Regions from separate parts of the Paraburkholderia sp. A1RI-2L genome, predicted to be linked through region 1. Evidence: riboswitches for the same ligand, from Rfam matches in the RefSeq annotation. Region 1 holds a riboswitch; the other holds the start of a gene.
The links. A riboswitch is a leader RNA that binds a small molecule or an ion and turns the genes downstream of it on or off. The one in region 1 is predicted to bind cobalamin.

Region 1 (4,620 bases):
GGGGACGGGTTCGTTTGCCAGCGGCGAGAAAAACGCGACGCGCGCGCCCAGGCTTTCCAGCAGGCTCACGTTCGCTGGATAGATGAACGAGAAGGCTGCGTCGCGAGCGATGGCGATCTGCGTGCCTTCGAGCAGCCTCGGCTGCGCGTGGTGCCTATCGTGCGGCGCTGCATCGAACGAAACAGCCGCGGGCAATTCGGCCAGCGCCGTATCGGCGAGTGCCTGGGCCGTGAAGGCAATACGCGATTCGAGCTGGTCGATTTCGCCAGCCTGATGAAGCCCCAGATGCCGTTCCGGCAGCGCCATCTGCGCGGATGGGGCGAGATGCCCGAGCCAGCGCAGCCCGTCGGGCATGCCCGCCTGGATCATCTGCGCGTGACGCACCGAACTGACATGATTGGCCAGCACGCCATGTATTGCCACATCCGTGCGGTAATGCGCAAGACCGAATGCGATGGCGCCGAACGTCTGTGCCATCGACTTCGCCGAAATCACGGCGACGACGGGCACGCCGAATTTAGCTGCGAGATCGGCGCTGCTGGGTGTGCCGTCGAAGAGTCCCATCACGCCTTCGATCAGGATGAGATCCGCCTGCGCAGCGGCCTCGGCCAGCAGCCGGCGGCACCCGTCTTCGCCTGCCATCCAGAGGTCGAGCGACTGGACCGGGGCGCCGCTTGCACGCTCCAGTATCATCGGGTCGAGGAAGTCCGGTCCCGTCTTGAAGACGCGCACGCGCCGGCCGAGCTGGCGGTGCAGCAGCGCAAGGCCTGCCGTGATCGTGGTCTTTCCCTGGCCCGATGCGGGCGCGCTGACGAACAGCGCTGGACAGGACGGCATGGTTAGAACTCCACACCTTTCTGCGCCTTTACGCCCTGTTCCTTATAAGGATGCTTCACGAGGCGCATTTCCGTGACGAGATCGGCTGCCTCGATGAGCGCATCGGGCGCGTGGCGGCCGGTGACTACGACATGCTGCGCCGGGCCACGCGCGCTCAGCACAGCGAGCACTTCATCGAGCGGCAGGTATTCGTACTTGAGGACAGTGTTGAGTTCGTCGAGGATCACCATCCGGTAGTTGCCGCTCTGGATCATTGCGACGGCCTGATCCCAGCCTTTGCGGGCCGTGGCGATGTCGGCCTCGCGGTTCTGCGTGTTCCATGTATAGCCATCACCCATCGTGACGAAATCGCACATCGGATGTGCGCCGAGAAAATCACGCTCGGACGTATGCAACGCGCCCTTGATGAACTGCACGACACCGAGACGCTCGTTGTGGCCCAGCATTCGCACGGCCATGCCGAAAGCCGCCGTACTCTTGCCTTTGCCATTGCCGGTATGCACGATCAGCAGGCCTTTTTCATGCGTGGCGGCAGCCTGCTTCTTTTCGTGTCCTTCGCGACGGCGTTGGGTCATGCGCAGATGGGATTCGCTATCGGTCTTCATGATGTCCTTGTTTGTTGTCTGTGTGATCCGGCTGCATCGGGCTGACCGTGCCAATGGCAACCGTGACGCCATCGAGCGCGAGCTTGCCGCGCAGCAGCCGGGCACCGGGGGCAGCGAGCAGCGCACAAGGCTCGCATACACCCGCGACGCCGAGCTTCTCGCGTGCAACCGGCGAACGCGTGAGCGACGGATTTTCGCCGAGACAGACACGGATTTCCTCCGCCGGGACGCCGACCAGCGGCATCCGATGCTGCTCGCAGAACGCCAGCAGGGCCGGCTCGTGCGCTTTGTCTTGCAGTGTAGCCACGCACATGACTTCGGCCATGTCGCCTGATTCCAGCATCCCGAGCGCCATCCGGACGGCGGCCTCGATCTGGCCGGGAGTGACATCGCGCCGGAAGCCCAGGCCGATGGTCAACAGACCCGGTCGCCGCCCCGCAGGGGGCAGGGCATCGGTGCGGGCCAGCGGCGCCACTTTGCCGATCACCAGAATCGCCGGCGAGCCGAGGCTGGCGGAAGGAGCATGCATATTTCGAAGGCGCGTCGAAAGGGGATGAAACGAAAGGGGATGAAACCTTGCCTGTCCGTGAACAACAGGCAAATAGCCGAAGATCTCTTTTTTCACGATACCACACGCCCGCGGCAAGGCCCGAGGCTCGCCTGTTTCTTGACTGGCGCGCACGCGGCACCTACACTCCCGGCTAATCTGGTGCTCGCGCACGCGTTCCGACGTGCGCAGTTAAACGGGAAACAGCGGTTCGATGCAGCGATGCGCTGCGGCGACCCCACCTGTGCTGCCCCCGCAACGGTAAGCGAACGTGTCGCTCGAGAGCGATACACGGCCGACTTCTACACATACGTGCCACGTATGTGCGAAACCACTGCGCACAACGCCTGTGCATCCACAGGTCGCGCGGGAAGGTGAAGCGGCTTTTCGCCAGCCCGGAGACCGGCCGGAGAAGACGACACGCGCTGCGGGTAGGCGGCGCGCTGCCGACCGTCGCATTCATCACGCGTTTTCGTCACGCCTCAAGCCTCATGCCAGCAACGGCACGGGAGTGATGTTGCACGCGACCACCGCCATCGAGACCTTTCATGTCCACCTCCATGCGCAAGATTCCTGTGACCGTCATCACGGGCTTTCTCGGCAGCGGCAAGACCACGCTGCTGCGCCACATCCTGTCCAACGCGAACGGCCTGCGCGTTGCCGTGATCGTCAACGAATTCGGCGAGCTCGGGATCGACGGCGAAATCCTCAAGGGCTGCGGGATCGGCTGCGATGAATCCGGCGAGCAAACCGAAGGCCAACTGTACGAGCTGGCGAACGGCTGCCTGTGCTGCACCGTGCAAGAAGAGTTTTTCCCGGTCATGGAAGCACTCGTCGAGCGACGCGACCAGATCGACCATGTGCTGATCGAGACGTCGGGGCTCGCATTGCCCAAACCGCTCGTGCAGGCTTTCAACTGGCCGTCGATCCGCGGCAGCTTCACGGTCGATGCGGTGGTCACGGTCGTGGACGGCCCGGCCGCCGCGAGCGGGCAGTTCGCCGAAGATCCCGAGGCCGTGGACGAACAGCGCAAGGCCGATCCGAATCTCGATCATGAATCGCCGCTGCACGAGCTGTTCGAGGACCAGTTGAGCGCGGCGGATCTCGTCGTGCTCAACAAGACCGATCTCCTCGATGGCGCGCAACAGGCGGCCGTGGCCGCGTTGATCCGCGAAGACATTCCCGCGCATGTGAAGATCGTCCCTGCCCACAATGGCCGGCTCGATCTTCCGGTGCTGCTCGGCCTGAACTCGGCGTCCGAGGAGACGATCGATCAGCGTCACGATCATCACGGTTCGGCGCACGATGCCGATCACCATCACGACGATTTCGACTCGGTCGTCGTGTCGGGCGCGCCTGCATCGCGCGATGCCGCAATCGCCGCGTTGCGGCAGTTGGTCGAGCACCACACGATCTATCGCGCGAAGGGTTTCGCGGCGCTGCCGGGCGCACCGATGCGTCTCGTGATCCAGGGTGTGGGCGCGCGCTTCGACAGCTATTTCGATCGCCGCTGGCGCGATGACGAAGCGCGTACGAGCCGCTTCGTCCTGATCGGCGAGGATCTGGATCAAGCGGTGCTTCAGCGCGCGTTCGACGCCGCGCTCGATGCCGCGCTTGATGCCGCTCCCGGCGCGCAGTCTGTCACCGCGCCGGCCTGAGCGCATTCACGGCAGGCATCGCATGCACCTGTTGCGAACGGTCCCGGGCGGCTTCGTCGACGACACGGCGGGCGTTATCCGCATCGATCAACGTCCGGCCGACATCGTCGTGCTCAGCTCGGCCGATACGACGCTGTCGCTGCTGGCGAGCGTCGTCGAGCGGCTCGGGCCGGAGTTTCCGAGCCTGAGGCTAGCGAACGTCACCTGGCTGCGCCAGCCTGCTTCGGTCGATTTTTACGTCGACGACGTGCTGCAGCATGCACGCGTCGTGGTCGTCGATCACCTCGGCGGAGAGGCTTACTGGCCCTACGGCATCGAGCGGGTCGTCGATCTCGCGGAAAAACGCGGACAGATGCTCGTGATGTTCTCGGGCGACCTCCAGGAAGATCCGAACCTGATCGCGCAGAGCACGGCCAGTCCCGAGTTCTGCACACGCCTGTGGCGATACCTGCGCGAGGGCGGACCGGCCAACGCCGAAGCCTTCATGCGCGCGATTGCCTGGCATGCGCTCGACTGGGGCGACGAACCGGCCTTGCCGATGCCGGTGCCCAATGCCCTGCTCTACCATCCAGAACGCGATACGCCAACGGCCGCCGACTGGCAGGCCCGCTGGCAGGCCACGGCGCCTGTCGTGGCGATCCTCTTTTATCGCGCGCATCTGCAGGCCGCGAACACGGCCGTGTTCGACGCGCTCATCGATGCGCTGGAAGCACGCGGGCTGAATCCGCTGCCGATTGCGATCACGTCGCTCAAGGACGCCGTGAGCCGCGATGTCGTTGCGCGGCTGTGCGACGAGCATGACGTCGGGCTGGTGCTCAACACGACGGCCTTCGCGGCATCGACGCCAGACGATCCGGAGCAGTTGCCCGTATTCGGTGTGGACGCGCCGGTTTTGCAGGTCATCCTGAGCGGCGGGAATCGCGACCATTGGGTCAAGGACAATCAAGGCCTCAATTCGCGCGATATCGCTATG
Region 2 (4,620 bases), on a different contig from region 1:
CGAAATCGAGCGCCGCTTCGACCACCGCCTCGGCAAGATGGAACTGGTCACGACGCGACACGCGTATCCGCTGGTCGCGGTTTATCCGGAGCATTTCGTGGCGCGACGCTTCGCGGCGGTGGGCGATGCAGCGGTGGGCATGCATCCGGTCACGGCGCACGGCTTCAACCTTGGCTTGTCGGGCGTCGGCACGCTCGCCGGCTCGATTCGCGAAGCCTGCCTCGCCGGGCGCGACTACGCGTCCGATGCGCTGCTGCAGCGCTACGAGCACAAGCATCGTCTGGCAACGCGCCCACTCTATCTGATCACCGGCATGATCGCGTCGATCTACACGCGGGATCATCTGCCTGCACGCCTGGCGCGCGATGTCCTGTTGCGCGCGGGCGATCATCTACGTCCCTTCAAGCGAGGCGTGGCCGCTTACCTGGCGGGAGGGCTCTGAGCCATGACCAGCAACGGCAAAACCCATGCGCAGCAGCAAGCCACGCGCGCCGAAGACAAGCGCGTCGTCAACGGCCGCGGAGATATCAATCAGCTCGCGCCGTTTCGCTATCCGTGGGCGTGGGAGTGCTTTCTGAGCGCGAACCGCAATCACTGGACGCCGCTCGAAATTTCCATGAGCGACGACGTGCACGATTACCAGCAGCGCCTGACCGAAACGGAACGACACGTTTTCGAAAACGTGCTCGCCTACCTCACCACGTCGGACATTCTGGCGATGCGCAATATCGGGCTCGCGGTAATGGAAAAGATGACCGCGCCCGAATTGCAAATCTATCAGGCTCGCCAGGTCTACGAAGAAGCGTTGCATACCTGGACTTACCAGCACTGCATCGAAACACTCGGGCTTGACCAGCAGGAAATCTATAACCGCTATCGCGTCGTGCCCGAAATTCACGCCAAGATCGCGCTCGCGAACCAGCGGCTCGAACGCATTCTGGCGCCCGGCCTCGACCTCTCGAACCGCGACACGCTGCACGAATTCGCGCTCGCCTACCTGTTTTTCGCGGCCGTGTTCGAGGGCTGCTGGTTCTACAACGGCTTTACGCCGGTGTTCGCGCTCCAGCGGCGCGGGTTGATGAAGGCGACCGCGCAGCAGTTCCAGTACATCATGCGCGACGAGGTGCTGCATTGCGGCTTTGGCATCCGCGTCATCCGGCAGCTACTGGAGGAGGAAAACCTGCAACTCGATCCGCGCGCCGTGCAACGGATCTGGGAAGAAGCCGATGCGGCGGAAACGGCTTATGCGGGCTATATCCTGCGCGAGCCGATTCTGGGTTACTCGGCCGATTTGCATTGCGCACAGTTCCGCTACATCGCGAACCGTCGCGCAGGTCAGTTGGAGATGCCCGCGCCGTTTCCCGGTGCCGAAAACGTGCTGCCCTGGCTCGACGAGCAGGCCAATTTGCGCAAGGAGAAGAATTTCTTCGAAACTCGCGTGACCGAGTATCAGACGGGCGGCGCGCTGGACTGGAATTAGGCCTCGGGGCTGAATCGCCGTGCCCTTGGGCCCGCGCCCAAGGGCGTTTTCACAACGCCCGATGCATATCGGGTTGACGCCCGCCACGCGCGGCCATTACCCTTGCGCCCTGATGGTTCCCGGCGACGGGATCAAAAGGGAACGCAGTGGGGCCGCCCCCGACCCCGAGTCTGCGGCTGCCCCCGCAACTGTGAGCGGCAAGTCCATGCCAAACGCGCCACTGGGAAACCGGGAAGGCCGGCAAGGGGCGTCGACCCGCGAGCCAGGAGACCTGCCATCGACCGAGGTCCAAGCAGCCGCACGGGGCGGGGTGTCCCGATGCGCAAGCACCGCCCGTGCGCGGTCGCCCGTTGCAAGGACAGCCCGACCTCAGGATCAGTTGCATGTCCACCACGATTGAAACGGCTTCCGCCCAGGAAGCCCGTTGCCGCTGCATTGACGAACGCTTTGGCCAGCGCACAAGCTACATTCCGCCGGCTCCCGGCGGCTCCGGACAAGACCGCCGGCCGAAACTCCGCCATCTCGCCGCCGCGTGCGCCATGAGCGTTTATGCATGGCACAGCGCTGCCGCTGCCGCGCCCGTGACGCCCACGATGCCCGCGACGCAGCCGCCGGCCGCCGCCGCATCCACCGAATCCGCCGCCTCGGACAACGACACCACGCTGTCGAACATCCTCGTGGTCGGCGACACCCAGCATCTGCCGCAATCGTTCGACCAGCGCTACGCGAGCACGCAAGTGCTCACGCGCGAAGACCTCGACCGCCTCTCGCCCGCCGACCCGAGCATCACGCAGGCGCTCGCCACGCTGCCGGGCGTGACCGTGTCGCAAAGCGGCGGGCCGGGCTCGCTGGCTTCGGTGAGCATTCGCGGCTCGTCGCCCGAGCAGGTGGCCGTGTTCATCGACGGGATCCGCATTGGCTCCGTGACCACGGGCATGCCCGAATGGGCCGACCTGCCGACCGATGCGTTCGACCGCGTCGAGGTGATCTCGGGCCCCGCTGCCGCCTCGTTCGGCGCGGACGCCGTGGGCGGCGTCGTGCAACTCTTCACGCGCCACGCGTCGAATCAGCCGAACCGGACCACGGTGTCGTTCGGCGGCGGGTCCAACAAGACCTTCGACACGATGCTGAGCACCTCGGGCACCGTGCCCTCGAGCGGACCGCTCGCGGCGCTCGAAGGCCTCACGTATTCACTGGGGCTGCACGACTACAACACCGCGGGCATCGACGCGACCCGGCCCTGGGCCTACGGTCACGAGGACGGCCGCAATCCGTATCACGCCCAGGACGTGAATGGGCGGCTTGGCTATGCGCACGACAACTGGTCGATTTCCACATTTGCGCTGTATCACCAGTCCGATCTGTCCTATGACAACGCGGGCGGCAACGACCGGCAGCGCGACCATCAACTCACGACCGGCGCGGCGTTTCACCTCGACATCACGCCGTTCACGCAATTCGACCAGTCGGTGGGCTACGCAACCGATCGCCAGTTCATCTACTCGAACGATCCCGCGATACCGACCGATCAATTCGACTCGACGCGCTTCTCCACGTCGACTTCGATCACGCATCAGGAGCGTGGGCACACGCTGTTCGGGCAGCCGCTTTCAGGCGAAACCAAGCTCGCCTACGACTTCTCGCGCGAACTGGCCTACTTGCCCGTCGAGGTGCCCAGCGGCTTGCCGGCGCGCAACGACTCCGCAGTCTCTTTGCACCAGTCGGCAACGCTCGGCGACGTGACGCTGTTCCTCGCCGGACGCCACGAGATCGTCCAGGGGCAGGCCGTCAATACGGGCAACGCCGCGCTCTCGTGGGCGATCACGCCGGTCTACACAGCGCGCGTTTCCTATGGCAACGCGTTCCGGCTGCCGACCTTCAACGATCTGTACTATCCGGGCTACGCGAACCCCAACCTCCAGCCAGAACGCAGCGACACGATCGAAGCGGCGCTCGATGCCAACACGTCGTACGGCACCTTCACGGCCGCCGTGTACGACACGCGCGTGCACGACCTCATCACCTACGATTCGCAGACCTTTCTGCCCGTAAACGTCGGGCGTGCGCACATTCAGGGGCTCGACCTCTCGTACAAGGGCACGCTCGGGGCGTCCACACCCGTGAGTCTGGCGATCGGCATTCTGAATCCGCAGGACGTGACCGACCAGACCTGGCTCAATCGCCGCCCGCGCCAAACCGTGAGCCTGAGCGTCGACCATACGTGGGACGAATTCAACCTCCACGCGCTCAACACGGGCGTGTCATTGCTTTACGGCGGCTCGACCTTCGACGATCAGTTCAATACGCTGTATTTGCCGTCGTACACGACGGTGAGCCTGCGTGCTTCGTATAAGGTGAATGCGCACCTGTTGCTGTCCGCGTCGATATCGAATCTGTTCAACCGGCAGTACATGACCACGTACGGCTATAACAGCCTCGGCCGGACCGCGTTCGGCAAACTCACCTATACATTCTGATTGCGCGCCGCACCGATTACACCTGCCTTTCAGAAATTGCCGCGCGCAAATGGTAATGACGCAAATGCTGGCCGAAATAATCGGGCCCAGCATTACGGAAATTGTTAATTGAGGATGATGGAAAAAAGATGCCGCCAGTCGATCTGCGGCGACACCGGTAGCCTGTGTTGCGCTGTCCCGTTCGGGAATGGCGTGACACCGGCTACGGTCAGGTGAGTTATCGAACAGCTTGATCCAGGCGTTCGATCAGAGAAGGATCAGGCTGCAGTTGCGGGCGCTGCGGCGGCCGGCGCGGATGCGCGTGTCTTTCTTGCAGTCATCTTGCGCGGTGCTGCAGCTTTCTTTGCGGGAGCAGCTTTCTTGCGCCCAGGCCTGCCAGCCGCTGCTTTTTTAACGGCGGTGGTTTTTGCGCCAGCCTTTTTTGCTGCCGCACGTTTCACCACGGCCTTCTTCACGCCAGCGGCTTTGGCCGATGCCGCCCTGGGCGCCGCGCCCGCCGTGATCAGGAATTTCGAGCGGTCCTTGGCGTCGCGAATCCAGGCGGGTGCACGCCCGCGTCCGCTCCAGGTTGCGCCGGTTTTCGGATCGGCGTATTTCGCCGCGACCGGATGTGCGTTGGGATGCAGCGCTTTCGCTGCGCCATTCGCAGCCTTGACGCCGGGC

Region 2: it holds a riboswitch for cobalamin, as region 1 does, so the genes downstream of both, PWP93_RS27370 (TonB-dependent receptor domain-containing protein) here and cobW (cobalamin biosynthesis protein CobW) in region 1, are expected to answer to the same signal.

What each region holds. Positions count from the first base shown of each region.
Region 1 covers NZ_JARBTA010000002.1:1,226,585-1,231,204, forward strand. The annotation lists gene PWP93_RS20415 (cobyrinate a,c-diamide synthase) at 1-837, opposite strand, end outside; gene cobO (cob(I)yrinic acid a,c-diamide adenosyltransferase) at 840-1,442, opposite strand; gene PWP93_RS20425 (cobalamin biosynthesis protein) at 1,429-2,067, opposite strand; cobalamin riboswitch at 2,133-2,415, shown strand; gene cobW (cobalamin biosynthesis protein CobW) at 2,538-3,647, shown strand; gene cobN (cobaltochelatase subunit CobN) at 3,670-4,620, shown strand, end outside.
Region 2 covers NZ_JARBTA010000003.1:915,010-919,629, forward strand. The annotation lists gene ubiM (5-demethoxyubiquinol-8 5-hydroxylase UbiM) at 1-442, shown strand, start outside; gene PWP93_RS27365 (ribonucleotide-diphosphate reductase subunit beta) at 446-1,480, shown strand; cobalamin riboswitch at 1,577-1,774, shown strand; gene PWP93_RS27370 (TonB-dependent receptor domain-containing protein) at 2,074-3,957, shown strand; gene PWP93_RS27375 (H-NS histone family protein) at 4,215-4,620, opposite strand, start outside.